One region of the Priestia sp. FSL R5-0597 genome, then DNA from elsewhere that is predicted to be linked to it. Evidence: riboswitches for the same ligand, from Rfam matches in the RefSeq annotation. Region 1 holds a riboswitch; the other holds the start of a gene.
What was found. A riboswitch is a leader RNA that binds a small molecule or an ion and turns the genes downstream of it on or off. The one in region 1 is predicted to bind cyclic di-GMP.
Positions count from the first base shown of each region.

Region 2: it holds a riboswitch for cyclic di-GMP, as region 1 does, so the genes downstream of both, sinI (DNA-binding anti-repressor SinI) here and MKX72_RS05495 (glycosyltransferase family 2 protein) in region 1, are expected to answer to the same signal.

Region 1 covers NZ_JBBOUZ010000001.1:1,057,160-1,073,445, reverse strand. The annotation lists gene MKX72_RS05505 (Ig-like domain-containing protein) at 1-12, opposite strand, end outside; gene MKX72_RS05500 (flagellin N-terminal helical domain-containing protein) at 97-921, opposite strand; cyclic di-GMP riboswitch class I at 1,932-2,017, shown strand; gene MKX72_RS05495 (glycosyltransferase family 2 protein) at 2,041-3,543, shown strand; gene MKX72_RS05490 (EAL domain-containing protein) at 3,577-6,021, opposite strand; gene MKX72_RS05485 (hypothetical protein) at 6,231-6,509, shown strand; gene MKX72_RS05480 (NAD(P)/FAD-dependent oxidoreductase) at 6,549-7,475, opposite strand; gene folE (GTP cyclohydrolase I FolE) at 7,524-8,168, opposite strand; gene MKX72_RS05470 (EAL domain-containing protein) at 8,226-10,757, opposite strand; gene MKX72_RS05465 (hypothetical protein) at 11,040-11,300, opposite strand; gene MKX72_RS05460 (hypothetical protein) at 11,297-11,515, opposite strand; gene MKX72_RS05455 (cupin domain-containing protein) at 11,763-12,278, shown strand; gene MKX72_RS05450 (DUF3231 family protein) at 12,433-13,425, shown strand; gene MKX72_RS05445 (SdpI family protein) at 13,575-14,213, opposite strand; gene MKX72_RS05440 (autorepressor SdpR family transcription factor) at 14,214-14,477, opposite strand; gene MKX72_RS05435 (Fe3+ hydroxamate ABC transporter substrate-binding protein) at 14,583-14,756, opposite strand; gene MKX72_RS05430 (hypothetical protein) at 14,848-15,021, opposite strand; gene MKX72_RS05425 (efflux RND transporter permease subunit) at 15,188-16,286, opposite strand, start outside.
Region 2 covers NZ_JBBOUZ010000003.1:1,803-18,088, forward strand. The annotation lists gene MKX72_RS27360 (Alp7A family actin-like protein) at 1-1,034, shown strand, start outside; gene MKX72_RS27365 (hypothetical protein) at 1,052-1,429, shown strand; gene MKX72_RS27370 (cell wall hydrolase) at 1,685-2,311, shown strand; gene MKX72_RS27375 (RNA polymerase sigma factor) at 2,612-3,148, shown strand; cyclic di-GMP riboswitch class I at 3,291-3,375, shown strand; gene sinI (DNA-binding anti-repressor SinI) at 3,395-3,517, shown strand; gene MKX72_RS27385 (anti-repressor SinI family protein) at 3,550-3,696, opposite strand; gene MKX72_RS27390 (hypothetical protein) at 3,950-4,642, shown strand; gene MKX72_RS27395 (sensor domain-containing protein) at 4,807-6,525, opposite strand; gene MKX72_RS27400 (DUF1565 domain-containing protein) at 7,140-8,462, shown strand; gene MKX72_RS27405 (hypothetical protein) at 8,654-8,959, opposite strand; gene MKX72_RS27410 (SHOCT domain-containing protein) at 8,991-9,611, opposite strand; gene MKX72_RS27415 (Ig-like domain-containing protein) at 9,833-10,996, opposite strand; gene MKX72_RS27420 (lysozyme inhibitor LprI family protein) at 11,504-12,658, opposite strand; gene MKX72_RS27425 (hypothetical protein) at 12,727-13,161, opposite strand; gene MKX72_RS27430 (hypothetical protein) at 13,354-14,361, opposite strand; gene ltrA (group II intron reverse transcriptase/maturase) at 15,090-16,286, opposite strand, start outside.

The DNA.
Region 1 (16,286 bases):
GAATTTTCTCATATAATTCCCTCTGTATTTTTTTTGTTTTCTATCTTAAAAAAGACCTCACTATTTAAAGTGAAGTCTTTAACTAAAATTCTTCTATTAACGAAGTAATTGAAGAACTCCTTGCGGTTGTTGGTTTGCTTGAGCCAACATTGCTTGTGATGCTTGAGAAAGAATTGAATTCTTCGTTTGTTCCATCATTTCTTTCGCCATATCAACATCTCTAATACGTGATTCAGCTGCCGTTAAATTTTCTGAAGAAGTATTTAAGTTATTAATAGAATGTTCTAAACGATTTTGGTAAGCACCCATTTGAGCACGAGATGCTGATACTGATTTGATTGCCTCATCCATTGTATCAATTGCTGTTTGTGCATCAACTTTAGTTGCAATTGTTACTGCGCTAATGTCTACTGCATCTTCCCCTAGAGCTGCTTTAGTTTGAGCTTTCCACTCAATAGTTAATGCTTGACCTGAATTTGACCCAATGTTAATATCTAATGCTTGATCAGCTGATAAGATGTTTTTAGTATTGAATTGAGTGTTATTACCAATACGATCTACTTCTTCGATTAACTGAGATACCTCTTTTTGCATCTCTACTCGGTCGTCATCTGTATTTGTATCATTGGCAGATTGAACTGCTAATTCACGCACACGTTGTAGTATGTCATGAGTTTCATTTAAACCACCCTCTGCAGTTTGAATTAACGAGATGCCGTCTTGAGCATTACGCGAAGCGATATCCAACCCACGAACTTGTCCTCTCATTTTTTCAGAGATAGCTAGACCTGCTGCATCGTCAGCAGCACTGTTAATACGAAGACCTGAAGACAATTTCTCCATTGATTTACCTTGTGCATTGTTTGCATTATTAAACTGACGATACGTATTTAACGCTGCAATATTGTGATTAATTCTCATTTTCCTTTACCTCCATATAATTGGTTTTACTTCTTGGTTACATCCTTGTATTCAAGAAGTTTCTCGCTTACTGAATGATTAAGCGAGGAATAACAGTAATCAAACATATACCTCTAGGAAATATGTTCATACTATATATCGACATTGAGATTAAGTTGTTTATACTCTCTTTTCATTTTCTTTTAAAATTCTAAACAAGGTCGTATAAAACATTACAAAAAAACAACTATATATAAAAGTTCCTCTGATTTTTAGATATTAAAAATTCTGTAGTTCATTAAGAGGTTTTCGAAACTAGCCATAATTTTATTGATACTGTTACTAAAACTTAACTCTATTTGATCACCTTTCAAAGACTTAGTTACTCTCTTTCTTCAAAAATTTATCACATTTTCGCAAAATACGTATAACTACTAAAAAGAATGGAGCCATTATCATAACCAATCTACAGTATATCTTTGCAATCCATAACTTTAACCTAACAAAACAACAAAATAGCTTGAATACAAGCAATAAGAAATTGAAGATATTGTATATTTACTGCTAACAAAAGAAAAAGATTTGTAATCCCCCCTTTCGTTTAATGTGAACTTAAGCCAAAGGAGTTGAAAAGTGCGCCGTAATTACTTTCTTTTGAACTATAACCATATAATAGAATTCTTTTCCCACACACACCCTACTTCCGTTATCTCTCTCATGTGGTGTGGATATCTTCACTGGTATCATCAACGTTTAATTCGTTGCTCGTTTCTTCTGTCTCTTTTTGTTTATTTGTCTCCTGCTACTTATTTCTGATTTGATAATCAAAAAGCACTTCGGAAAGCGTTTATTTGGAGAGCTATTTACTATTTATCTCGTTTGTAAGCTTAAGTGATTATCGAAATTTGTCGAACCTTTTTAGGGTAATTCAACCTATTTTTATGGTAAAATCTAAAAAAGATATTCGTTATATAGTATCATTTCAGGTATTTCGTTCTTTAAAGAAAACAAAGAGTAGTGAACTTAACTTGTTCAGTTAAAGGCAAACCAGCCGAAAGGCTGGGACGCAAAACTTCAGGTCTAAGGTCCTTAGGACTAGGATAGCTGGGTTTCCTGATATATCAGGGGGTAAAGGAAAACATGAACAATCAGCGTGTCGTTACTGGAAGTATTGGAGCTTCGTATATGAGGCCTCGCATTGTGGCATTTATTCCGGCGCACAATGAAGAAAAATCAATTCGCGACTGCTTGGCGGGGTTAGGCGATCAGCTTCTTCCAAATAATGTGGAGCTCGATGTATTTGTGATTGCAGATAACTGTACGGACCGTACGAAAGAAAAAGCGGAGCTGGCCGGAGATGAATTTGATTTAAATGTAAAGGTACTGGTCACTGAAGGCAATAAACAACGAAAAGTCGGCGCATTAAATACGGCTTGGAAAAAGATATATGGAGATACACTGGATTTATATAATACGACGCTGACGAAATATCAGCAGCTGTATAAAGAGTCGATTAAAGCGATTTTAGGGATGGACGCAGACAGCCGCTTGGCTCCAAAAGCACTCATTAATTTATGGGAAGATTTAATGACGTCGCGAAACATCGGCGGCGTGATGGCAAAATATACGATGAGAATGCCTAAAAAGAAAAGCTCGCTGTCAAAAGATGATGTGCACTACGAGGAAAAGCTCGCAAGCGGCGAGTACGGCGGACCGATAGCCAGGTGGTGGACTCATCAGCAAAAGCAGGATATGGCAAGCTGGCTGTTGGATCTTCAGTACCACGGTGGAAGCACGTACGTACTTGGCGGTCAGGCTACGCTGTTTCGCCCGGAAGCGCTTCAAAATATAGTGGAAGAAAATAAACTTGACGGTCCTTGGCAAAATGACAGCGATGTTGAAGATATGCTGCTGACGTGGCAGCTGCAAAAATCCAACTGGAAAACGTTAATCAGTCCAGGCGCTCGCTGCTTTGTAGACTCGATGAGAAGCTATCACACGTACCGTGAACAGCGTAATAAATGGAAGTCCGGAACCGTTGATTTACTGACAAACGGAAACTTGGACGTCAGAACCAAGCATAAAGGAAAGCTGTGGCGTTCACAGATCAAAACGCTGTGTGATTTACTTATTCGCCTGCTGTTTATTTTATTGTTATCTGCTGCGCTTGCGACCGATCAATTTTACTGGTCGTGGCTTTGGATTATTCCAATCGCGTTAGCTTCTGTGTTAAATATTATGCTGGCTGTCAAAACGCCGATGCACAGGCCGATTGATGTAATACTGGCCGGTCTTTTGATTAGTCCGGAAATTTATTTATGGGTGAATTTAATTACGTTTGGTCAAGTGTGGCTAGAGAGGCTTGCCGCTAATAAAAAAGACGGCTGGGCGAATCAATACAACGCGGAAAACGGAAAAACGCGCAGTAAATTAGGGCAAGGGATTTTAACAGGCTTTGCGTTTACAGGCATGATTGTTGTACTGTGCATCTATTTCCGTGATTACTTAACGAGCCCTTCTGTACAGCAAGCCATTTATCCGTACTTAATGAACGGCTGGATCTTGCTGACGTATTTGACCATCTATCAGTCTCTTTATATGTTTTACCAAATTTGGACGCTTAGAAAACCTATTCAAGCGTAAAAAAAGTGGTGTCTCGACGAGACATCACTTTTTTTATAGAAATCGCCTCTTTAAATATTCCGCGATTTTTTGAGGCGCAGCCGGCTGACTGACGATATAGCCTTGAATAAAGGAACATTCGTGCTTTTGTAAAAAGGCGAGCTGCTCTTTTGTTTCAACGCCTTCTGCAATCACTTTCATGTTAAGAGCATGAGCTAAGTATAAAATGCTTTTTGTAATCGCCTGCTGCTTTCCTTTATCGGTCGCGTGTTGAATAAACGTTTTATCAATTTTAAGCGTGTTAAATTCAAAGTCTTTTAAATGTGATAACGAAGAAAAGCCGGTGCCAAAATCATCTAAAGCAAACGTTACGCCAATTTTCTTTAATTCGTCCATGACTTTTTTTACGTGTTCTTCATACTGAATAATAGAGCTTTCCGTTACTTCAAATTCAATAAATGAAGGGTCGATGTTGTAATGAGCTAACGTTTGTTGAACGTGTTCTACAAATCCTCGTTTCAGCAAATGTTTAGACGAGACGTTAATCGAAACGGGCACGATTTGTAACCCTTGATTCTTCCACTGCTGCAGCTGCTTGCAGACACGCTCGATTACCCAGTCGCCCAGTTCAATAATTAAATGAGTTTCTTCCGCTAATGGAATAAAGTCTTCTGGTGATACGCGCCCCCATTCCGGGTGATTCCAGCGAATTAACGCTTCGATGCTATCAATCTCTCTGCTGTTTGTATGAACCTTTGGCTGATATTCAATAAAAAACTCATCTTGCAGAAGTGCGTTCCGCAGTCCTTTTTCCAGATGATAGCTTTTATACGTCTCGCTGTCCATTAACGGCGAATACAGCTGCCAGTCGCTTCGCCCAATTTCTTTTGCACGGCGCATAGCAAGGTTGGCATTCGTTAATAAGGTTTTCACATCTTCACCGTCATGCGGATAGATGCTGATTCCTATACTGGCTGTGACGTACAGAGAAAAGTCGTCAATCGTAATTTCTTTTTCGATTTCTTGAAAAAGAGCTGCGGCTAGTTTTTGACATTCATTTATATGTGCAAGAGATAAAAAACAAATCGCAAGCTCGTCTTCTCCTACTCTAGCTAGCATCACATCTGGCGTTACGAACTTTTTTAACCGATTGGCAATACGCTGCAGCAGGCGATCGCCTACGTCGTGGCCTAATGTGTCATTAATATGCTTGAAGCGATTCAGTCCTAGATAAAAGACCGCTAATGAATCTTTTTCTTTTTTCATTTGCCGAATGAAATTTTTTAATTTCTTTTCAAACTTTCTTCGATTCGGCAAGTTTGTTACATGATCATGAGTCGCAAGATATTCAACTTGATCCATGTACTTTTTTTCTGCGGTGATATCTTCAACAATCCCGTCTATGCGTACCAGCTTACCGTTCTCATCAAGTGTTGGAATGCATCGATCTTTTACCCACTTCATCTCTCCTGTTTTTGTATAAATCCGATACTGCTGGCGAATCGTTTTTCCTTTTTGCAGCTGATGCTGCGCTTTTTCCACAGCTGGTTTATCGTCAGGGTGAACAAAGCTTTCCCACAGATCTCTATCTTCTAAAAATTTAATCGCATCTTCTCCGTAGATACTGCTAACACCGTTTGAACATACAATCATTTTATTGCGCTGCACATCAACGGACCATATTCCGGCATCCAAATTGTTATAAATTGTTTGAAACTGCTGTTCTTTTTGCTTTAATTCATTCGTAATCACTTTCGATTCGGTAATATCATGAACAACGCCGATCAGCTGTATGACGTTTCCTTGCTCATCTGCTACTGCGTCCGCTTGTTCAAACACCGTACGTTCTTCACCGTTTGGCCGCATCAGCGCGTATTCAATTTTATAGCTTTCTCCCGTTAAAAGTGCCTCTGTAACTGCTTTTTTTAACCTTTTTTGGTCACATTCTTTAATAAATTGAAGAACATCTTTAAAAGAAGGAGTAAAGAGCTGACCAGGATTTAATCCGTAAATATTATACAGCTGAGGTGACCAATAGCTTTTATCTTCCGTCACGTCGTAATACCAGCTTCCCACATTGGCAAGCTTTTGCTCCATTTTCAAATGTGTTTCTAATTGAGAAATGTGATTGGAGCGCTCCTGCTCTTTTGAATCATCTCTGCATATGGCGTAAACACCCGCTACTTGCTCATTTACGATAATAGGAATGAGCGTAATATATAAATGAAGTTCTTTTTTTGTTTTATGATTGATTGTCGTTGAAAAATGAACTTTTTCCCCTTTTAAAGCACGTTGAAAAAGCTCTTGTGCCTGCTGTTGTTTCGACTTATGTATAAGAGCTGTCAGCTGCTGGCTTTTTTGTTTGTGTTCGTTTCCTGTTAGCCTGAAGGCTGCCTCGTTGCTAAACATGATATCCCCTTCACAGTTGATAAAAAAAATACCTTCACTGTATTCTTTTAAAAGCTGCGTGTTCAAACGATCAAGATGTTTCATGATCATGATCGACTGCTCCTTCTCCGTATTTTTATCTGGCAAGGTCTCATGCTGCCTCCTTTTATCTATTTCTTCTATACTAGTAGAATAAGTTACATTTGACATATATTTTACCCTACTTTCCCCAAATGAGGAACATCTCAGGTAAAGATAGCCGAAAAGGTTTTTAAAGTCTTTTAAATTTGGTAAAATAAAACATATAAAGGAGGGATAGTGTGAATCAAAGTGTTAAAAAACATGATCTATTTTCTAGGGGTTCCTTTCAAACCGCTGCTTTTTTACTTCTTTTCTCGCCTCTTTTTACTCGCTTGTTTCAGCAGAACGTCTGGACGTATATAACAGTCGCTTCTATCATCGTTCTTTTTAATTTCATTACCGAGTGTATTTTAGTAAAAAGAATCAGCGCTGCTCCGAAAAACTACATTGCTTTTTTCCAAACGATTTGTCTGCCTGTGAACGTACTTCTGCTATGTTTCTTTTACTATGTTACGTAAAAAAGCATCTATCGATTTGATAGATGCTTTTTTATATTATCAATCATTCAAAAGACTCGATACATGCTTGGCTACAATCGCTCCTTGCCCGGCTGAAGAGCTGATACTAGAAAACAAGGGAGTCGTGCACGCGTCTCCAATGGCGTAAATAGATGGATTGCTGCTTTGATGCACTTCATTAATGACGATGAGCCCGCTTTGTGTAGTCGTGACTTTTTGTTTAATAAGTTCAACATTGGGCGCTACGCCTAATCTGATCAGCACTGCGTCTACCAATAAATTCTCACTGTCACTGTTTTTACTCTTTAAATCAATTGATGTGACGCGATGCTTTCCGTGGATAGCGGTCACTTCGGTGTCTGTCATCACTTTAACACCGGGGTCGGAAAGAACTTTTTCAACGTATTGTTCTCTTGCTTTAAAATGCGTAGAACGATGAATCAAATATACTTGTTTTGCTTTTGATGCTAAAAGATGTGCTCCTTCAAACGCCCGGTCTCCTCCGCCAATGAGAGCAACCCTTTTACCTTTTAACCGTTCTCCGTCTGCTGAAGCAGAGTACACTTCTCCTCGGTCAATCATTTGCTGTTCACCCGGCACTCCCAGCTTTCGCTGACTAGAGCCCGTTGCTAAAATAAGATACGTATAGCCAATTTCCTTTTCAGTTTCTTGCTGCTTTACTTTTACTGTTTTAGAACGTTCGTCAATGGAAATTACTTTTGTATTCGCTTCATATAAGCAGTCCATATCAATAAAATGCTGAACCATTTTACGCTGCATCTCAATTCCATTTTCCGCTTGTATTCCGGGATAATCAATAATCTCATTATAAATCGTAAACAGCTGTCCGCCTAACTGTGCCTGTTCTTCAAGAAGCAAGCACTCAACGCCTAGCCTTTTACACCACACGGCAGCAGAGATACCAGCGGGCCCTCCGCCAATAATCAGTACGTCAACATGTTGCATACAGCTCACCTCGCTTCTGCTTCTCAGCTTATATGGCTTTTTGTTTCTTTACATTTGTCGCTGTAAAAGAGATAAAAATTCTCCTCGAACCTCTGGTTTTTCCATAAATGTTCCTCGAACGGATGAAGTGGCTGTAGAAGCTGAAGATTTTTTAATTCCTCTTCCGCACATGCACATATGTTTCGCTTCAATAATTACCATAACTCCTTTCGGTTCTAACACTTCTTCGATTGCATCTGCAATTTCATTTGTTAGACGTTCTTGAACTTGAAATCTCTTTGCGTATCCTTCTACCGTACGAGCGATTTTAGATAAACCTGTAATTTTTTTATCTGGTATATACCCAACGTGCGCAACGCCAAAGAACGGCGCAAAGTGATGTTCACACATTGAGTGAAATTCAATGTCTCGTATTAACACTAATTCATTGTGATTCACGTCGAATGTTTTTTCCAAATGAGCTTTCGGATCTTCTCGGTAGCCTTCCGTGTATTCCAAAAATGCCTTTAACACGCGGTACGGCGTCTCTTCAAGGCCGTCTCTTTCCGGATTATCTCCGCATAAATCGATCAGTTCTTTCACCGCATTCATAAACGTGTCAGCTTGACCTATTTTTTTATCTATTTCAGTTGAATTTGTGCCTACTGTTTCTAAAAATTTTTGAGCAATTAAATTTTGTGTACTAAGTGCCATCTTTTTATGTCCTCTTCCCTTTTCTTAGTAAGTTTATTTTTAAATGATGGTTTTGCTTCAGCTATTTAAAAACGCTGCTTCAAAATCTTTTGCAGCAAGAGGCTTGCTAAACAAGTACCCCTGCATATGATCACAGCTGTTTTCCATTAAAAACGCTTTTTGATATTCTTCTTCCACACCTTCTGCGATTACTTCAAGCTTTAAGCTTTGAGATAAGCTGATAATCGCCTGCGCAATTTCGCTGTTGCTGTAATCTTCTTGAATATCCTGGATAAAAGACCGGTCGATTTTCAAACAATCGATTGGTAATTTTTTTAAATAGCTCAACGAAGAATATCCGGTTCCAAAATCATCGATAGAAATTGATATTCCATATTTCTTTAACAGATGTAAAGCTTTAATCGTTTCTTCCGCGTTCATTAGCAATGTACTTTCCGTAATTTCCATTTCAAACCATGTGGGATCAAATCTATGAAGCGAAAGAAATTGCTGTATTTCATTGACTAACACAATCGGATCTTGAAACTGCCGCGGAGAAAAGTTAACCGCTAGCGTCATTTTTTCATTTCGATTCTTGTTCCATTTGCTGACTTGAGAACAAGCTTTTTTCATGACAACTTCCCATAGAGACTGAATCAAACCAGTTTCTTCTGCTACAGGGATAAACGCTTCTGGAGAAACAAATCCAAGCTCTGCATCATTCCAGCGAACTAATGCTTCTACGCCCGTGATTACATTGCGCTTTGCTTCTATTTTAGGCTGATAGTAAACGTCAATGTCACCTTTTTGAATTGCTTTTCGCAAGCGCGTTTCGATGTGAACTTTTTCAGCTTGTTTTTGATTTAACGAATCATGATAAATACTTACTTTATTGCCGCCTTGTCTTTTTGAAGCATACATGGCGACATCTGCATACGTAATAAGCGTGTCCAAATTCGTAGAGTGCTCCGGATAAAAGCTTAACCCACTGCTGATACTGACGAAAACTTCATCATTGTCAATGTAGCAGGGCTGTTGAACATATGCAATGATCTTCTCGGTGATACCTTTAACTTCTTCCGGTGTAAAATCACTGAATAAAATGACAAACTCGTCTCCTCCTTGCCTTGTAAGAAAGCTGTTAGCAGGAGGCAGACATTCTTTAATGCGGTTGGCTATCAGCTGTATAAGCTGATCTCCTTTTGAATGCCCTAGCGTATCATTAATATCTTTAAACCGGTCTATATCCATAAATAACACGGCTACGTGACGAATGGATTTTTCCTTCGACTCAATTAAGCGCCTGTTTAATTCTTCTTTAAAATATCTTCTGTTCGGCAATCCTGTCAAAAAATCGTGGTACGCATGGTACTCACTTTCTTCCTGACTTTTCTTTAAATCGTCCACATATGTTTTTAAAAAGTGAGAAAGGTGGTTGATGTTTGCTACAAGTCCTCCCAGCTCATCTTTTCTTCTTACATTCAGCACCTTGCCAAAATTGCCTTTGGCGATTTGATTTACGTGCTCCATAATATGTTTAATCGGCCGCGTAATGGATGTAGAGAAAACAAAGCTGATAATAAGGACAATAAAGATAAACGGAAGAGACAGCAGTAAATGTTTGATTAATTCTTGCTGCAGCTCTTTTTTAATAAGTCCGTAGTCATACACTACACCTATCACGTAAGCTGGAGAGTTTTTTTCTTTAATCGGTACCAATGTTTTTAATACTTTTTTATCGTTAATTTCAGCAGTATAGCTTTGTGATTTTCCCGTTTTTAAGGCCTTTTGAATGGACTTTTTATCACGTTCGGTATTTCGATACGTGTATGTACCGTACCAAATCGGCTGATCTTTTATTCTAATATATTTATTGCCGTTTAAATATACGTTTTGATTTCTTTTCCCGAAGTTTTTCGGGTTAAAAGCCGTTAGTTCAAGAACGCCTTCAAGATTTTCTGTAAAGCGGTCCATCACGTTCGTAGGGCCAAACCTTTTTTCAAAATCGAGGACGTGCTGATCCCGGAAATAAGGATCAATAATATAATTAGTAGACCCGTCATAATAATAGCCCCATTTGTCAATGTGATTAGGGTTGCTAGAAGCTACTTCAATCGGCCCGCTCCAATAGTGAGGTAAAGTCAATCCTTTTGTTGTCGTGACCGGCTGCTGAGAAAGAAGCTGCTGAAAGGAGGTATACCAATAGCCCCACTCTTTTGTAGACATATTGATTTCCTTAGGGTCAGAAGATTTTACGCCTATAATATCACCTGCTACGGGTGCTAATAGTGTAATGTGAGATACCATCAGTTTTTTAGCCAACTGTTTTAACTCGTCATTGGTGACGTCTCGGTAATCAGCAGGCAAAGACTGTTGAATTGCAATTGAAGCCGTTCGTAATTCCTGTGCCATCCGATCTTCCATATAGGAGGCACTATTTTTAGAATTTTCGACTTCGTACGCAATTTCTTCTGTGACCAGCGTGATTTCCCTTTGATTAAACTCTGTTAATCTATTTTTTGATCGAATGTAGTGCAAGGTGTTATTCGCTAGTAGAATACACAATACCAGCAAAGTAAAGAATACGGACAACTTTTTCTTTATCGACACTAGTGATGGCCTCCTGTTTAAAGAACTGATCCGACAGTTTTAAAACCTGCCTATATGCTCTAACTTTACATCGGATACTATTCTTTAATTTCCACAAAAAAAAAGAATGAACTCATACAAAAAACCAACCGCTTTGGTTGGCTCTATTCTTAACTAATCATCAAATATATTAAATACATACTTTTATTTACATGGGTAGGACAAATTTGTATTACTATAATATTTTAACTTCTTTTATCAAAATATCAAAGGGGGAAAATTTAACTTTCTTTATCCCTGCCGCTACTTCTTAAACTTCTTCAACATTCGGTGATACCAATAGATTCCGACTCCCGTTAACAAAATAATGATTCCCCACTGATGCGGTAAAAACTTCAGCATCCATATGGACATGATAATAGTCGCTACCGTTAAGTTACTCAGCCACTGTTCTCGGCTTAGCTTTTTCTTATTCATCACCACTGCCACATAACCAATGGGTGGCGCAAAAAAGCACAGCAGCAGCAGGAATTTTTCTGAACGGTGCCAAGGCTGTTTATTCATTTTTCCTCACTTTTTCTATTTAAAATGAACTGATAGCCAAACGTCACAATGATCCCTGTCCAAAACATAGAAAATGACGACACTAACTCGGCACCTTTATAGGTATACATTATTACGTTCACAAACAGCAGCAATAAAAGGATATAAAAACCTGCCGACACAGCTTTATTCCAATTTTGATGCTCTCGTTTAGACGCATCTTTAAACAACTTCATCGAAACTCTCCTTTTACATCTCATACATCACTTATCCATTTAGGGGTTCTATCTTTATGTTAGCATATTGGGTAGTTTTGGAAAATAGACAAAGGAAATTATATGGAAAATCCATAATCAATAACAATAGAACTACAAAAAGATAATAAATGTAAATAAATAATTCTTTTTAACTATTATTTTGCACACAAAACGTCCATATTAGTATACAATAATCTCAAAATATGTTTTTTAAGGAGATAAAAGGATGACAGCAACTCATAATCAGCTAACAAACGCTTTTCACCGTACGCCGCACGATCAAAACACATTTCATTTTCTTGATGAAAAAGTAACGCTTCTTGTATCAGGTGAAGACACAAACGGAGCTTACGCCGTAGCACACGTAGTGAAACCAGCAAACCAAGGTCCCCCGCTTCACCTTCACGAACATGAAGACGAAACGTTTTACATAAAGCGTGGCTCAATGATTTTCTACATAGGAGAAGAAATAATTGAAGCAAAAGCAGGCGATTATGTTTTTGCTCCTCGAGGTATTCAGCATCGCTTTGTGACCGGACCAGAAGAAACAGAATTTATCCTTACTGCTTCTCCAGCAGGCTTTGATTCATTCGTTAAAGAACTCGGTACTTCCGTTCCTGAAAATGCTCCTCTGCCGCAAGTGGGACCACCTGCTGAAGAAGAAATTATGAGTTTAGTTACCGTCTCTAAAAAATACGGCATTACCTATCCTGAAATTGAAAAAGCACTGAATACAAAATAAATCATGTACATAAAGATCTGCTCTTTACCGGGCAGGTCTTTTTTCTATTTTGATTCCAATTTATCAATGGAATAATTTAACACAATCTTGTTCACACTATACTTATCTGTTTTTTATAAATACGTACCATTTTTATAGATAGGAGGAAAGCCTATTGAACGCAGAAAGCAAGCGTTTGACTTCGCCGGAGATAACGAGTCTATGCGCGCAGTATCAGCAGGATACGCTGGCGGTTTGTGTAGCAAAACACGTTCTTGCAACGGTCACGGATGCAGAGATTCGGGCGCTGTTTGCCTTTTCGCTAGAGCTATCAAAAAAGCATATTGAGCTGCTGACTGCCATTTTTCATGCCGAGCATTTTCCGTTGCCAAAAGGATTTACAGATGAAGATGTGGACTTGCACGCACCTCCGCTTTTTACAGACTCGTTTTGGCTGAAATATCTTCATGACATGACGATTCACGGCTTGGCAGGATACGGCATTTCATTTAGCGTGTCCGTTCGCCGAGATCTTCGAGATTATTATCATCAGTGTAATTTGGACGTGATGGAAGTATATAATCGGTCTCTCGACCTGCTTTTAGCAAAAAATCTTTATGTGCCGGCTCCTTATTTTTTAAATCCGAAACAACAAGAGCCGATCACAGATTTGACTTACGCTCTTGATTTTGTAGGAAAGCAGCGCCTTTTAAACGCAACGGAAGCCGGAAATATTTATTTTAATTTACGAAAAAGCATGGCAACCAAAGCGCTTTTAATTGCCTTTAAACAAGTGAGCAAACGAAAAGACGTGCGGAAAGTCATGGAGACGGGGCTTGATGTGGCGCATAAGCATATCGAGCTTTATTCTTCCATCATGCACGGGGAAAACCTTCATACACCTCCGCTTTTGGATAATGAAATCACAATGTCTACGCACGCGCCATTTTCAGAAAAGCTGATGACGTTTCACGCAGGAGCGATGTTTAAAGTAGCCATTACCTATTACGCAACGGCAATGACTACCAGCATGAGGCTTGATATTGTCGGGCACTGTGAAGCGTGTATTTTACGGGACTTAAAAGTAGCGGGGCGATGCAGCGAAGTGATGATTAAAAACGGCTGGATTGAAAAGCCGCCTCAAGCAAGCGATCGTAAAGAAATGTAAGTTTTTTCATAGCAGCTCTTGACCTGAAACGCGTTTCATACTTTATGCTGTATTTATTCTCATCAGCCGGCGTGACACGAACGGTGGCGTTACGGCTGATATGTTATCCATAAAAAAATCCGGTGTGTTCACCGGATTTTTTGGTATGCTTACATATTCATTTCTTTTTTATACGCCAAGTACGAATACAGATAAGGAATCGCCACGCACAGAACGATACTCCCCCACATGATAACTGACTTGTATCCATCAGGTAAAAAAGCGCTAATAAGAATCAGCAGTCCGCCAATAAAAAAGATCTTTCCAGATAAACGATGCGTCTTTTTCCATACGTTTTCATTGCTCAATGTCCACGGTGTACGAATCCCCATAAAATAGTTAGAGCGTACGCGCTGCAAGTAGTTTCCGATAATGATAAAAACGAGTCCAGCCATAATCGGAGCAATGTACGACATCGGCACGTTATAGCCAAGCCCCTGTAAAATAGTGCTCATATTTACAAAAAAGAATAATAGCAGTACGGCGTTTAACAGGATATTATACGTTTTTGAAAAGTACTTATAATTTTCTTTACGAGGGTCAATTCGCGGAACAAATGCAATGATAAAATAAATAAGTACCATGATGCCTACTGTTAAGATCATTGCGTTTATCTTCGTTGCAAATCCGTCTGCTTCTCCATTTGCTCCCCAGTGAATGGGCATCGTAGCTGGAAGATGTGGCAGTGCAACCAGCCATGCAATTAGTGTGAAAAGGGTAATGCTTAAAGGAAATACGTGTTTTTTCATTTAACTCTCTCCTTTCTGAAAGCTGAAAAACCAGCCGATTAAATCTTGAAAAACGGTTGTATTTAATGAATAAATCACAAACTGCCCTCTTTTTTCATCTTGAACGAGGTCCGCTTGCTTCAAGATTTTTAAATGATTTGAGATGCTTGGTTTGGTCATATTAAAATACTCGGAAATTTCTCCTGCGGTTAAATCCCGCTCTTTTAGCAGCTCTAAAATCTTTCTGCGAGTAGGATCCGCTAAGGCTTTAAACGTTTCATTCAATTGAAGTTCATCTCCATCATATTTAAGTATTTAGATAATTATCTAAATATTAAACTATAAAGTATAATATGTCAATATTTTGAAAAGAGAACACGTGCATTTGACTCATTTTTTTGTTTTTCCAAAGCAGTCCATGCATACAAACTGCGCCTCTTGATGTAAAAAAGCTTTGATTTCGGTCATTCCTCTTTTACTCGGATACTTCATTCGCATCCATACTTCTTCATTCGGCTGAATTTCTTTTTGACAAACGGAACATCGCTCTTTTATTTTAAACATAGTATCCCTCCATTTCTTTATCTAACTATACGTTTGACTAGTCAAAAAGTTTCATAAAAAAGAGGCTGGAACGTAACCAAATCAATTCCAGCTAAAGACAAACAAATGAGAGAATGAGCTGAGCCGCTTGTGACACCGCAGTTGATTTCCGTGCAAGGCTTCGCTTTCCGCGGGCGGCCGCTGAGCCTCCTCGTCGCATATGCTCCTGCGGGGTCTCACCTGTTCCACTTTTCCCGCAGGAGTCTTCGCCTTGCCCTCCAATCAACTGCTAGAAAGACTCATACACATGAAACCTATGTTTACCCTAACAAAAAAACCGAACCACGAATCAAACATCTTGATTAATGGTTCGGTTTTCACTTTGTCTAAAATCCTTTTGTCCCAGCCTCTTCCTTCAACTAAATTACTTATGTCCTAACCTCTTTTAAACACTATAGCGGCGTTACGTCTTCCTGCTGTTTTTGCTGTATTCTTTGCTTTTTCGATTTTCTAAAATGAAGCAGTTCATACACAACTGGAATGACTACAAGCGTAAGAAGAGTTGCAACCGCCAATCCTCCGATTACAACGACTGCTAAACTTTGAGAAACGAGGCTGCCGCTTTCGCTTTGTTTAAATAAAAGCGGCAGCATTGCACAAATCGTAGCAGCAGACGTCATAACAATTGGACGCATACGCGTAGCGGCTGCTTCAACAATGGCATCGCGCATAATCATTTTCTTTTCATTTTGCTTCACACGGTCTAATAGTACAATGGCGTTGGTTACAACAATACCAATCAGCATTAATGCTCCAAGTAAAGCCGTTACGTCTACTGGGATACGGCTGATTAATAATCCTAAAACGGCACCGATGGCAGCAAGCGGAAGCGAAAATAAAATCGCAAACGGCGTGCGGATCGTTTTAAACGTAATCACCATAATTAAGAACACAATACCGATCGACACGAGCATCGTAATAAACAAGTCAGAGAAATCTTCTCCTTGCTGCGTGCTTGCTCCGCCGATTACAACGTCAACATCTTTTGAAATGGATAACCCTTTACTCTTACCGTCTCCAAAAATCGCTGTTTGGATGTTTTTATTAATCTCTGAAAGCTTTTCTGGATTGACATCCGCTGTTACTTGAATATATGGGTCTCCATTTTTATGAAACTGATTTGTTGGCTTTTCAGCTTGCGTTAGCGAAGCCACTTTTGAAACAGGTGACGGTCCTGTCTCTGTCATAATAGAAATATCTTTTAACTCTTTTGGTGACGTTGGATTTAAGACAGATTCAAGAAGTACGTTTGCTTGCTTGCCTTCTAAATCTATCGCTCCAATCGGCGTTTTATTCAGCATAACGCCAAGCTGCTGCGCTACTTGCTGCGTGTTTGCTTTTGTTGGATCTACGTCTAGAGAGTAAATCGTTTTCTTTTCGTCTTGGTTCGTAGAAACTTTATCTACTCCTTTTATATCGCTGATTTCTTTCTTAATGCTGCTTGCTGTTTTTTCTAACTTTTTCATGTCGTTTCCAATTACATCAACGGTA
Region 2 (16,286 bases), on a different contig from region 1:
AATTTAAGAAGCGTATTTTACTTTCTACAACCATTCATGGGGAAGAGAAAGAGCGTTATTTCTTAGTAGGAGACATTGCAGCTAGTCAATTGCTGGCTAATAATCATATTAATAAATTACATAATAAAATCACAAGTCACATTCCATACATCACCTTTTTAGCTGCGATTGCGTATTACCATGCGTTACATGCGAAAAATAAAAAAGACAATACAATTGAAATTGACTATTTTTCTACCATGTTACCAATCTGGCTCCTTAAGAAAGAAAGCACATTTGGGGCAGCTCAAAAAGCCATGGCAAATCGTTTCTTAGGCGACCATTCGTTTACTGTGCATACACCGGGCTTTGAAAGTACGTTAAAAGTAGTAGTAGAAGAAAGTGCGTGCTTAAAAGAGGGAGAAAGTGCACGTTTTGCCTTGAAAAAAGACTTAACGCTTGAAGATCGTGAAGATGCAAATGAGTATGTGGAATGTGAAACAGTTATGGTGGATATTGGTGGTGGTTCCATTGACGTAGTTATTTTACCGGAAGGGTTGAAAGCTGCCAATAGTCGTGAGTCATTCCAAAGCATTGAAGGCATTCCTTATTTAGCACATATTGATAAATTACGTAAAGAAAAATTCTTAGAACTGTTTACAGACTTACGTGCCTTTGATCAATTTATTCTTGATAACTACAGCAAACAAAAGTTTGTATTAAAAAACGAAAACACGGGCGAATCCATTGATTTAACAAGTACAATTAAGTCTTCTCTTCGAGAATATGTAGAGATTTTATTGGCTAAATTAAATGATGTTGCACCACCACCAGCAAATAAAGTGCGTAAATATGTATACTGTGGTGGGGTAGCTCCTACTTTAGAAGTTGCTATCATGAATAGCATGCGTGACAAAATCGGAGAAGAGCGTACTGAAAAGTATCATAAGGTTCCTCAAGATAGCCACCATTTAAATTTATTTGGTTTAGAGATTCGTAGTATTGGTTACGTTCAAAAGAAGCAAGCAGCAGAGAAGAAAGTCGTTAAATCCTAACAACGTAGGTGATGGGGATGTCAGAGCGTCAAAATGCGTTTACGATTAAGACAAATCGATTGAGTGATGAAGTGTATCATCAACTAGCCACATATGCTAAATCGCGTAAGTTAGGGGATTATATTTCATCTTTAATTCTACGTGATCTAAATGATTCATCTACTGAAAGAAAAGCAATGGAAAACACACGAACCTACGAAATGCTTGAACATATAAAGAATGAACTAGCTGAGTTAAAAACATTAGCAAAAACAACAGGTTTTGTAGGAAACGATTCTTTCAAAGAAGAAGAGCCTTCAAAGGTTCTCCAACTGAAAGAAGGAAAGATTGCAGATTTAGAAAACATATCCGGCTCATTAGACGATGACGATCTAGAAGAATATAACGATTTTTAAACAGTAAAGCCACTAGAAACCTACTAGTGGTTTTTTCTGTTTTTATTTAATAGGACTATTTACACTGGTTTAAATTCATATTAGCGTTAAAATTAACCAATCGACTCCTAAATTCAGTAGACATATTACCTAACTTTTATCCAAGGTCTATTTATCATTGAAATATAAAGAGTACTACGTAAAGCAGTACAAACAATTATACCTTACAGGATAAAGGCTGAGTTTTAATAATTATTTAAACAAAGGAGAAATTACATGCACTTTTTAAAGAAACTGAAAGTAGGATTTCTAGGCGTTTCCTTAGTAGGAACTCTATACATAGGATCTCCTGCATCCGCGTCTGTGTCGTTACAATCAACTAGTCATAAACAAGAAATAACTTCGCTGCAAACACAGCTAGTTAAGATGGGATATTTACACGTAAATCCAACTGGTCAGTATGGTTTATTGACTCAGCAAGCCGTTAAGAATTTTCAACATGATGTGGGGCTCACGCAAGACGGGGTCGTCGGACCTGGTACATATGCAAAAATAAATAATGTAGAAAAAATGGCGCATGTGGTTTATGGAGAGGCGCGAGGTGAAGTCTATGAGGGGCAAGTAGCTGTAGCAGCCGTCATTCTAAACCGTGCTAAAAGTCCAGATTTTCCACAAAGTATACCTGGCGTTATTAGTCAACCAAATGCGTTTACAGCTTTAAATGACGGACAATACGCTTTGACCCCAAATCAATCTGCTTATAGAGCAGTAACGGATGCATTTAAAGGATGGGATCCTACTGATGGAGCTGTCTACTATTATAATCCTACAACTGCAACAAATAAATGGATATTTACACGCAAAGCATACAAGAGAATCGGTAGTCACGTTTTTGCTTATTAGTTTTAAATAGTTAGAATACAAATGAAGTAATATATTTTTGGCTATTATATATTCGTATAATTGACTTACATAGAATATGCAGTCATTTATTATCTAGATGTTTTAAAGGTTGAATATACCTTTTATGGAAAAAACCATGATATAATTGAGTTGCCATTCGATTTTAATACATCTTATACGTTTGAACCCTGACAAAAAGCTACCTCTTCTACTGATGAGGTAGCTTTTTATTTGCTGTCATTAAGTTTTGTTCAGCATAGACAACTTAAAAGAGAATTTAACTAGTTTGGATGATTGTAATTGGAGGAATTTGAATACGAGGTAACTGTAAATAGCCTAGTAGAGCAATATCAAACACAGCTTTTACATATAGCCTCCGCATATGTAAAAGACAGTCATGCGGCCGAAGACATTGTGCAGCAGGTCTGGATTAAGTATTATCAACTTCTGAAGCTAGAAGGTAAAGATAGTAAAAAATCAGCGTATGCATGGTTATATCGTGTTACTGTTAATCAGAGTATTGATTTTTTGAGAAGGGTGAAGAACAAACGAGTAATATCCTCTAATGATATAGAGATGACTCAATACTCACAAAACATTGATACTATATTATTGGAACAACATGTAATAGAAAGATTGGAAAATGAGGCACTTCTTAAAAGGATAGAGCTTTTACCTGAAAAGTATCAGCATGTTATTGTTTATTTTTATTTTAAAGACTTACCTTATAATGAGATTTCTACTGCCTTAAATATTAGTGTGGGAACAGTCAGGGCGAGGCTTCATCGAGCAAAATTTTTATTGAGAAAGATGTATGTGAAGCGAGGTAGTAATTAGCTGGATATTTGTTTAGTTTTTATAATGCTCTTTTTTATTAGATATGAACAGTGTATGTAGCTTGTAGAAAAAATAAATGACAATACTTTTTTTGACACAATTCGACAACCATTATATAGTAAAATATTTATAAATTTACATATTGAGATAAAGGCAAACTAGTTGAAAAGCTAGGACGCAAAGCTACAGGTCTAAGGTCTAAGGGCTATGGCAGCTGAGCCCCCTGAATATCTGGAGGTAACTTTTATGGACAGTAAAGGACAATTAGTAGCACAAGAACTAAATAGAGAGTGGATTGAACTTATAAAGGAAGCTAAGGAATTGGAATTGACCATTGAAGAAATTAGGAAATTCCTAGAAAGTAAATAGATACCTTGACCATAAACAACATTAATCATTTATTAATGTTGTTTATGGTTGTTTAATTCTTGAGATTTCCTATTTAAAAACTCCTTAAATTCCTCCTGAGTAACGTCTGAATTCATCGCTTCTTTGACTAAATCTAGCCATTCCTGGGGAAGGATAGTATTATGATTTAAATTATTCACTGCAATATTCCTCCTCTACAACTTGTCCTATTATAAAGCAAATAAATTTTCAATATAACCCATAAAGTAAAAAATATTACTTTTAACCTATTATTTATATTTGTATGATATATTTGGAATAATTGTGGTTATTTAATTTATAAAAATCAAAGTTTAATAACCTAGTTAAGCTAATAAAAACATAAAAGATGAATATTAATTAGACTCAAAGTTAACCTTTATTTATAGAGTACACTTGAAAGGATTTTTATTAGTGAAAAAGGACGAATTACTTAAAGAATATTTGACAATCGATAATATGGGGAGAGTAAAGGTACCGACTCTGTTTTTAAAGCGTGCTAATATCCATACATCTTCTACAATACAATTCTTCAACTATAAAAACTTTTTTGTTATGAGACAGGTTAAATTTTTACCGGTACGGTTGGAGAAAAAAGTAGCAAAAAATTTGACTAGATCTATCAACGAATTAGGCTGTATTGTAATTCCAAAGACGCTCCGCGAAATACATGATATAAATTTACACGAGGAAATAGAAGTGAAAGTCATTAATACGAGCATTATTTTAAAGAAGAAAAAAGAGGAAAATAAACCTGCAGGTCTAATAAAGGAATCTATGGAACCTGAACTGAATAAGTTATCTTTACTTGAAATCAAAGAAGGGAGGGTAAAACTCCCTTCTTCTGTGCTCAAATCTCTCGATTTAGAAGAACATATACAATTACAGTTCTTTATCAAAGGGAATAGTACTATTGTCGCGAAAAAACATAAGTATGAATTTCCTACAGAAGGAATTCTTTTGTTTACGGGGCAATCACGGGTCATAAAGAAAGATAAATACTTAAACATTCCTAAAAAGCTCAGAGATTGTTTAAACATTTATAATGGCGATACCTTGGAAATTACAACATTAGGGGATCAATTAATTATAAAAAAAGCTCTTTAGAAAAATTAACATGTCATTGTATAAGATCTTCTTATTAAAATTGAAAAAGCAATTGCAGTTTAATTAGGTAACTGCAATTACTTATTCATGTTGTTATAGGCTTATTTATTAGTCTTGGAAAAAGCACTCTCAGCATCTGTTTTACCGATATGTAACAATTTTTTCTATTGGGTTAAAATATTATACATCTTCTCAGGTAGTTGAGGTTCATAAAATATGTAACCTTGGCCGACTTGACAACCTTTCTCTAATACAAATTGTAACTGTTCTTCGGTTTCAATTCCTTCTATGACTATATTCAAGCCCAATTTTTTTCCCATTTGAATAATTGTTTCCACGAGGACTTTTCCTATCTGATCCAAATCATCAATAAATGATTTATCAATTTTTAACGTATTAATTGGTAAATATCTGAGGTGGCTCAGAGAAGAATAACACGTTCCAAAATCATCCATGGCCACTTTAACCCCTAAGTTTTGGATAGGTATCAGGACTTCTTTTAAATCTTGGTTGTATTGGATTACGTTTTCCGTAATTTCAATTTCAAGAAAAGATGGATTAAGTCCCGTTTTTTTCAAGATATCTTCAACAACTTTTACAAATTCCGGTGATTTCAATTGCATAGGCGATACATTTACGCCAAGTTTAGTAACCCTAGAATACATATCTGTCCATGTTTTCATTTGATTGCATGCCTGTTCTAATACCCAGGTTCCAACTGGTACCACCAATCCTAGCTCTTCTAAAATAGGTAAAAATTCATCAGGGTAGACAATACCATACTTCTCACTATTCCAACGAATAAGCGCTTCTACTCCTATTATTTCAAGGGTTTTTAAATCAACAAGTGGTTGATAAACTAGTTGAAATTCATTTCTTTCTAGTGCGTATCTCAACTCATTTTCCATACTAACAGCTTTGAATAGTTCTTTATTTGATGTATGTGAACTTACTTCGTATGTGTTTCGTCCATTTCGTTTTGCTATATACATAGCCATATCTGCTTGTTTAATTAGTTCATCTATTAGTTCACCAATGTTCTCTGGAATAACATGTTGCTTACATTCCTTTGAAAATAGGCTGATGCCAATGCTTGTAGAAACCAGAAATTTATGGCCATCTATGTAGAAAGGAAGAGACACCTCTTTTATAATTTTTTCAGTGATTTTTTTTATTTCATCAATCGTTTTCAAGGTGTGTATTACTAGGATAAACTCGTCTCCTCCATGTCTTGAAATAAAATCAGCAGATGATATACAATTCTTTAATCTGTCTGCTACCCTTTTAAGCAAGACATCTCCACGGTGATGGCCAAACGTATCATTAATAGATTTAAAGCGATCTAAATCTAGAAATAAGAAGGCTGTCAATTGTGCTGACTTTTTGTCCAAGAGTAAATTTTTCAACTGCTTATTCAACCAGTAACGATTAGGCAAATTGGTTAAGTGATCATAATAAGCCAGTTGCTTAATCTTTTCTTCATAAGCTTTTCGTTTTGTAATATCATTACGAATAGATACGTACTGATATGGATGACCTTCTTCATCTAAGAAAGGAACAATAGTTGTATCTACCCAATAGTATGAGCCGTCTTTTGCTTTACTCTTTACCTCTCCATGCCATACGTTTCCTGACTGAATAGTTTTCCATAAATTTTTCAAAAACATTTCTGAATGATAATTTGAATTGACAATACGATGATTTTGGCCGAGGAGTTCATGCCTTTCGTATTTAGATGTTTCGCAGTACTTATCGTTTACGTGGTTTATAAATCCCTTATTATCTGTGATAGCTACAATAGATGACTCATTTAATGCAAATTCAATATCATTTAATTTTTTTAGGGTTTCTTTAAACTTATTTTCAAAATGTTTATCTTTCATAACCTATGTACTCCTCTTCAGGTGTAATTATAAACAAAGCCCACGAAGAAATGCTAAAGAGGAATTGTGGGTTTTGCATAAAAATTAATTCATTAAATATAAAATGTTTATTTATCTTATTACCTTACAATAAAAACATCAAGTTTTAAAAGTTTTATTGTATATAGATAATAGAAAAAATGGTCATTTTTTAGGCATACTTTACTTCTTCAGTATGCTTCAAGGAAACAACATCAAATTCAATATGGTGAATATGCTAAAGCTCACCAATATAAAAGATTGAGTTAATCTGAATCTATGCTGGATCTCTACATCGATTTAAACTTCCAAACTTCTTTTTAATGTAAGTTCTCCATGAAAATAATAATACTACAGTACTTTTTCCATCATTGAAGTTTTATTATTTATATACTTATTGATTTACATGTTCCAGTTTTAACTGATTTACTACATTACTCTAGCATTACTTTAGCACTTTCCATTTTAAATGTAAAAATGATTGTAGTTTAAGAAAATAATAAGACATAGTGCGGTGTTTTACACACTGATTAAGGAAGCGATAGTATAATTGAAAGATCTTGTAAATGAAATTCATGAACATTAAGGAGTATCTTATGAAAAAAGCAGTTAGTATTCTTCTTCTTTTCCTGTTTTGTATAAATCAAAGGGTTGAGGCTGCTAATCAACCTTCAGTAGAGCCTATACATCATGAAATCTACGTTTCTCCTGCAGGAAGTGATGAAAATGCAGGTACTAAAAACAGCCCTTTTAAAACTTTGAAAAAGGCAGGTAAAGTAGCTAAACCTGGGACGACTGTTAATATTCGAGACGGTGTTTATCACGAAAAGTTAGTGATTAGTCGTTCAGGTAATAAACAGAATCCCATTATCTTCAGAAATTATAAAAATGAAAGGCCAATTATTAGTGGAAAGAAAATAAAGAGTGGTTCTTCAGATGGAGGGCTAGTTACCATAAAAAACAAGAGCTATATTACAATTCAAGGTCTAAATATAGGGCATTTTTCTACTTTGAAAGAACAAGATACACCGTGCGGTATTTTAGTGGAGGGAAGGGGCAAAGGTCTTCGGATTATTAACAATCATATTTTTGATATTAAGACCGCACACAAAAATGGAAATACACATGGAATAGCTTTTTATGGATCCGAAGCGCCACGTTCATTAAACAATATTGAAATATCGGGAAACTTACTTGAAAACCTAACTTTAGGTTTTAGTGAAGCGCTGACTCTAAATGGGAATGTTAAAAAGTTTGTGATCCATGCAAATACAATTCGTAACGTTGATAATATAGGAATTGATATAATTGGCTTCGAAAAGATAGCTCCTAATCAAAAATTTGATCAAGCTCGTGAAGGAGTTATCAGTGAAAACTCTATTTATAACGTAAGCAGCTATTCTAACCCAGCCTATAGACACGAATATTCTGCTGGAGGAATCTATGTAGATGGAGGAAAGGATGTTGTTATTAAACATAATATTTCAAGTCATAACGATTTAGGAATAGAAATCGCTAGTGAACACCAAGGTAAACAAACTAGCAACATTCAAGTCATAGGTAACATGATTTATGAGAATCGTTTTACAGGAATCTCAATTGGAGGATATGATCAAAAGCGTGGGGGAACAATGAATACTTCGATTGCACAAAATATCTTATATGGGAACGATACAATAAAAATGGATGGTGGCCAATTATTAATGCAGTATCACGCGACCCATAACATCATCAATGATAACATTATGGTTTCAGTAAAATCTAACTTACTTCTAGCCAATCTTCATTACTCAAATAAATATAATGAGCTTAGCAATAACGTATATCTAAATAAAAGTAGCCACACAATGAATCGATGGATATGGAATGGACAAGAAATAGAAAGTTCTACATTCGGATCCTCTAGGTTTTTTCAATAAACTTTCTTTAAAAAAGATACTCTTGGCTAAGCTTTTTGCTGAAGTACTACCTGTCACTATGACCTATTTGTTGTATATTTTATATTATAGAAAAAGTTCATATTTGTCGTCACTAAGAGTAAATGATAAAACTATGGTTTTTATAACAAACTTTTAATGTTTACTCATTTAGTTAAGTAAAAAAAGAACGCTTATCGAAAGATAAACGCTACCATAAATTGTTCTATGAAATTGTAACTATGAGTAATGAACATCATCCACCATATAGTTCTACCAACTAAAGGTATCTTTGACCAGTTTTCTTTAATACGCACTTCCTTTATGTAAAGTAGAAAAACTACTCCGAGCATACTAATAGCACCGAAGCTTATTAGTACATCATCCCAATAGTGAGGGTTGTACTTGGTTAAGCACAAGAATACCAGAGTTGACACTATTGTAATCAATAATAAAATACCAAAAACCATTAACGCTTTACTCGACTTTTCTTTACTCATAATATCCTCCTATAGAAAAAAGGTAAGGGTATTAAGCTAATAATCTTGCTTTAGCTTTCGTAAATTCTTCTTTGTCTAACAACCCGTCTTCATACATGTCGGTTAGTTTACGAAGTTCGTCTGCCATGGAGTACGGGGATTCGGAAGGTGAATCATTAAAATCAGGATAATACCCTTTTAACCCAATTAATTTTTCTAATAGAGCCATTGTTCGCACGTTGGCCATTTCATAGGCTTCGCCACCTGTGAAAAACCCTCGGCGTGCGTACGTTGTAAGGTACATAACGTCAATATCTTCCGTATAAACTTTCAAGGTAACCGTGTTGTCTGACATATGTATCCTTGGTACAAATTGTGCATCTAAAATGTTATAGCCATCGGTAATGCTAAAACGTTGTTCATACACAAACGCAACTTTCCCTTTGTTTCGGTCTAAAATAAGGGCAGTACCGTCGTTTTCTACTCGATCGTCGTGACGATACACTTCAAAATCATCTTCATGACAGTTATACGATTTAGTCATTTCCGCTTTGCATTTGTTGATGGAAGACGTTAAACGGGCATTGGAAAGGTTCCATTTGGTTTTGCGTCTCGCTTTGTTTAAGATATTAAGAACAATAAGACTGATGACAATGATTAAAAATATTTTCATGTGTGTGTTCCCTTCTAAGTTGTTAATAGTTTTAAAGTCTTAGTTATTTTAGCATAAAGTAGTTAAATAAGTAATATATGCTAATAAAATTCAACAGGACTATTAAAATAACCTCTTAGGAGAAAATTTTAAGTTGATTTTAATAAACTATCTCTGTACAAACGAAGAGAGCAGCCATCATATACTGGTTGCTCTCTTCTAGCAAAACCGATTCAAAAAAATTAATGTTTTACAACAGTTACATACGTAAGTTTACTTACATTATTTGAAGCATCCTTAGCAGTTACGTTAAGTGTAGTACCCTTTTTCTGTACTGGGATACTAACAGAGAATATTCCCTTCGAATTTGCTTTTGCATACCCAATTCGATTTTTCCCTACATTAACTGTAACAGTGGAATTAGCCTCAGCTTTACCAGTTACGACCTTATCATTATCGTCTACTTTATTAACTGTTGGCTTGTTAGGCGGCGTAACATCTGCTTTCACAACAGTTACATACGTAAGTTTACTCACATTCCCTGAAGCATCCTTAGCAGTTACATTAAGGCTAGTTCCTGCTTTTTGAACAGGGATGTTAACCGAGAATGAACCATTTGAACTCGCCTTTGCATATCCAATTCGACTTTTCCCTACATTAACAGTGACTGTTGAACCTGCTTCTGCCTTACCTGTTACAACTTTATCGTTATTGTCTACCTTGTTAACAGTAGGTTTATTTGGTGCAACTGTATCTTTAGCCTCAGCTTGAAATAAGGTTGAGATTCCATACACGTCATCAGTTTCACTACTATTTAAATCTAGAACAGGTATGTAATATGTGCCTGCTTTATTAACTTTGTATTCTTGGACTTCTACCCCATCATCATATTCAGAATCTAAGTATTCTAAATATCCATGATCTTGGTAATCATATTCGGTTGCCACAAATAATAAATCTATACCGGAAGGAGTATCCGTTACCCCTCCTACTAATAAAGTACCTTTCCCAGATACATATACCTTATAAAAATCTATATCGAAAGTATCGTCAAACTGTCCAAATGTCATTCTATCATTTAGTAAAGTGTCTGCTATTTTGAAATCATCATTGGGCTCACTCTCATACATTGGCGAACCGCTACTACCACTAATACTGGCAGCATTTGATTTTTTTGCTGAAAAAGACTTCGGAGTTTTTAATGAGTTCAGAGTTTTCTCTTTAAAATCATTAAGTACACTAGGACTAATTACGTTATGATTGAGTGGTTTATTAGTCTCTAATTGACCTTCAATTGCCTTCTTTGAAGCCTCGTAAGTATTGCTGTCCGCTTGAGCTGTACCTACTGATAATGAGGAAGCTAATAGTCCTACAGATAATAATGAGATAATACCCTTTTTCTTCATCGAATCTCTCCCCTTGGTTATATATGACCACCCACTTGCTATGACTATGATACTATTAATTTTCCAACATAACCATCTATTCTCATATTCAAATTTCGACAAAAAAGACAGCCACTATAGTAGCAGCTGCCAATGTATCATCGTCTAGTTTTATTATTCTTCGGTGGTTCAACTTCAATCATTTGCATTTAAAATATTTGATTTTCTGTAATGCCCAATTCACGCATTTCATCCTGGAGAGTAAGTACGCCATTCTTCTATTTTAATTCTTTTCTTTCTTCCTTCTCTTAGTGTAAATTCCCTAAACCAAACCACGTTAATTACTAACCCATTTTGTTTAGTTTCTTCTATACAAATACGAAAAGAGCAACCATCATATACTGGCTGCTCTCTCCTAGCAAAAACGAACTTATATAGATATGTATGTCTGTACTTATATTAAAGCATACAAACATAAGATAAAAAAGGTAAGCAACATATAAAATTCCAAATAATAATATTTACTCATCATTTCATATAGTTGTAAACTAAAATGTAGCAACGGTCTCTTGTAAGTTCCCATAATGTACGTACTTGTTCAGCTTGTGATAAGGTACCGCCACCTTCTTCATCAAAAGTTTCTTGGGCAGCTGCATCTCTAGATTCGATCCATTGGCGTTGATCAGATTGAAGCTTACTCATTTCTGAAGCAGATAATTGTGTCTTTAAAACACCGTAAATCTCGTTTAATAAACCATCCCACAATTGATAATTCTGGCTATATTGTTGCTTTCTTTCCATATCATTTTCAGAAGTAGCACTTGCTTCTAGCATATCTTTAGTATGGTCCAGTTTATATAGATACTCTTCTTTTTTGCTAGCAGGTGCTGGGCTGTTTGTAACTGTTTGATTATCTGTAGACTGATTTTGATTATTCGTTGCTTTACTTTCTGAAACAGTTGTTATTGGGCCATTTTTAGCGATATCTGTTAAAAATAAATGGTCATCATGATAAATTGCAGAATACATCCAATTATATTTTTTAGTGGCTTGGGAACCATCAGGCTTAATGATTGTAACAGTCTCGCGGGTTGCTATCTTATAAAGACTTCCTTTTGAAGATTCCCCAGTTTTATTAAAACTAACTAAAGAATAATCTTCCCATCTTTCCTTAATACCTTGTTTATATAGTTTACTAACTAATGACTTTTGTTGATTATAGAGGGATCCTTCAATAAAGTCACTAACATAATAGTCGAATCTTCCTGTATTAATAGCGTCTGTTAATCCACCTATATAATCACTCATAAGAAGACCTGCTGTATCAATTGATGGACTACCTGTATTATTAGACGTTGAATTGCTACTCACCGTCGTATCTTTATTACTAGACACAGGTTGGGAATCATTTTTATGAGTATCAGTTGCATTGCCACTACCTTTTACGGTGTTGTCATTGTCCACAGTGGTGCTTTTACTTCCTTCACTTTTATTTTCAGACGTGTTATCGCTGGTAGTACTACCGCTACCTTCCGTAGTCTTAACAGCATTGTTATTACCAGCTTCCTGATTACTACCTTTCTCAGTTTCTACCGTTTTTGAATCTGCCTTTTCCTCTGATTGGCAACCACTAATTAAAAATGTAGTTGCTGCTACTAATGAAATAATACCTTTTTTGTACATTATTGTTCCTCCTCTTAAGATGTTTATTGTATGTATGTTTAACAATATAGTTAAATATGAATATAGAATTATGCTACTTCGGCTACTTTAGCATCTACTAAGTCCATTAACTCTAATAATTCTCTTTTATGAGCACAATGAACATTTACTACTTTTCTTCTTCCTGATGAAAAAGTCACAATAAGCCTAAAATTACTTCTTTTATGTATAAGATAACTTAATAAAATTGCTGTTCCGTAGTATTTTGCATAGGTAAATACATCCCCCATAAGTAAGGATGCAATAAATCCTAAAACGCCTACTATCCCTATGTTTATTGCATATCCTGGCGTGTCCTTAGCCATATTTGTATTTACTACCTCTTTTAGGAAAATAGAATAATCTTCTTTCCAACCTCCATTTTTCTTGTCACGTATAACGAGACGTTTATTAGTTAAGATAATAGTAAGTTTGCTTTTCCACTTATACTCCTTAACAATTTGTTCACCTTGAGCTAATATCATGCTGTATCTCCTTTTAATCCTACACTTTTTCTATACTAAGACAGATATACACTTCTATCTTAATATCTATTTACGTAATAGACTTGTTTATTAGTTTGAAAGTATTAGTTATTTTAGAATAATGTTCATAAAAAATAATACTTGTTAATGAAAAGGAGTGAAGGTAACCCCCACACTCCTTATGCTTGTTTATTATTCTTGGTTACTACAGAATAAACTTTCCGTATCGGCTTCATCTCCGTTGTATACGTTAAAACAATGGTCTAAAGTTTCACTTGAGCCATCACCACTTGAAGCTAATTCCGCCTCAATCTTTTGTTGAGCCTCTGGTGATATCCAACCTTGCATATCTGATACTGCCTCATATGCAGCATAAATTTTTTCTTGTTTAGCTTGTGCGTCTGCATCAGCTTGGGCATCAGCTTGAGCTTGCGCCGCTGCTTCCGCATCTGCTTTTGCCTGTGCATCAGCTTCTTCCTGAGCTTTTTGTGCTTCCTCTTCGGCTTTTTTATCTGCATCTTCTTGAGCTTTTTGTTCAGCTGCAGCTTGCTCTTGTTCCTCTTTATCGGCTTTAGCTTGTGCTTCCGCCTCTACTTGAGCTTGTTTGTCTGCTTCAGCTTGAGCATCAGCTTCTGCCTTAGCATCAGCTTCTTCTTGAGCTTTTTGTTCAGCTTCTAGTTGAGCATAGTAATCGTCTAACTCTTTTTGCATTTGCTTTTGCTCAAGATCTGATAATTGCGCTTGTTGATCTTTGATTTGACTTTGTAATATGGCAATTTGATCTGCTGAAGCATTGTCAATTAAATTAACATTTTGAATGTAGTTACCTGTATTATCAAAAGTCACTTCCATTATTGAAAAGACATTTTGTTCTTGGTTAATTCCGTAATAGATATATTCGTTATTACCTACTTGGATATATTGATAGCCAACCATTAAACTCATAAGGTAATCCATATCAGCATTATTGGAGTTAACAGCTTTTTGTAAATCTGTTGCCTTCGTCTGTAGAGTGTGAGGTGTAGCTTCTTTTACAGTACTCGTGTCTTTAGTAGTGTCCTTGTTAGTATCATTTGTATGTACTGCTGTTCGCGGTGTAGTGACTTCTTTTTGTGGTTCAGATTCACTACTTTCATGACCACAACCAGCTAACGCCAGCGCTAATAATGGAGCTCCCAAAACAACTTTTAACATTTTCATAGATAATTATCCCTCGTACTTTTCTTTTTTTTACTTTATTGTAATTCTTGAGAACTACAAAAAGCCTTTCCTATTATACCAAAATTAAGTAGTAGTGCTTATATTTTCTTGTAAAAAATTAAAAAAATTATACTAGAAACATCTTAAGTCACAATAAAACCTCCTTAAAATCATTAAAAAAGCCCCTAGATAAACTAAGGGCTTCATAGATTCACATTAAAATGAGCGTCCAGGACCAATTGATATATTTCGTTTTGGACTAGGTAAATACTTCTCATAATAACCAAACGTATAAACTTTTAGCTAAGCATAATTTCTTTTATTTATCTCTTCTTCTTTATTAATCTTAGTCATTGCTGCGTAATCGAAAATTATATTAACATTGGCTATACTTTTCAAATTCTGTGATTGAGAGATGACATAGAAGACGAAGAGAAACAAATACTTGAAAATTAAAATATAATTAAATGTACATACTTTACACTTATTTTGAGCAGACTACTTAAGATGGATAAAATCATCACAAATAATCTTTAATTAAGTCACGAAAAAACCTGTTGGCTTGTCAGGCACGAACAGGTTTTTTCGTTTTATCTTCGCATATTTTTATAAACGTTTAGTTAAGTCGGGTAGGCAGGTACTCTCACGAGCGCCCGCCCCCCTAAGAACCGTACGTGACAGATTTCCCGTCATACGGCTCAAGCCTTCTTTTTATCCGAACAACTTATTTATTTAATACATGGTACATGTACTAATTTAGCAAATTCACCTCTAGAAACCTTTAGTTTTCGCACTGTAACTGTCTCTCCATTTTGTAGAGTCTGCTTACACAATGCACAACGATATCCTTGTTTTCTTGCGAGTTTCATCCTATCCAATGTATTTTCAGTATTAAAGACCTTACGGTCTCGTTTTTCCCAATACTCTCTTAGATTCGGATCATCTGGGCTGTTTTTATAGGCTACCATGACATGCCGTTCTATCTTAATCCAGGACATCTTTAACAGTTGAATGTTAGTAAGTGGACACGTGAGAATCCATTTATTATTTCCACCGTGGTGGGGCTTCTTAAAATAACGCTTGCTAATCCATTTTCTCGACTTCTTTGGATGCAATTGTTTAAGGTGTTTTCTCACTTTTAGGAAAATATAATTGTCCATGTAGCTGTAAGTCTTTTTGGATACGACATGTTTCCAATACTGGCCGTAGCCACGAATAATCGGGTTTAAAACACGTATTAGTTCTTTTACTGGTCGTCCTCTCATCACAGAGAACGTATCTTTTATCTTGTTTTTAGCCTTTTTAATGCTGTCTCTGCTAGGTTTGATAAATAACTTCTTTCCTTGTCCCGTATTGTATTGACGCAGCGAGAAGCCAAGAAAATCAAACCCGCCCTCGATATGTGTAACTCTAGTTTTATCCATGCTAAGTGTAATTCCTCGTTTTCGTAAGTAAGGGGTGAGTTTCCCATACATACTTTCAGCTTGTTCCTTCGTTTCCGTTACGATGACGAAATCATCTGCGTATAGAACACGCCCTATCTTACATTTTGGATCAATTGCGTATCCTCCGTTTGGTTTGTAAGTCTTTTTATAAACAATACCAATCTCTTCTTCCATACCACATAAGGCGATATTAGCTAGAAGGGGAGACACAATTCCCCCTTGAGGGGTTCCTTCTGTTGTCATATGAAGCATATCCTGCTCTATGTATCCCATATTAAGCCACCTTTTAATGAGAGTGCTCCCCGGAAACATAGATGTTTGTTCTATTATCCAATTATGGTTAAGATGATCGAAACATCCTAAGAAATCTCCCTCAAACACCCACTTTTTCTTACTATTGGTGTTAAGCTTATTAAAAAGATTACTTATAGCATCGTGTGTACTTCGTTTAGGACGAAAACCATAGGAAGTGGGCTCAAA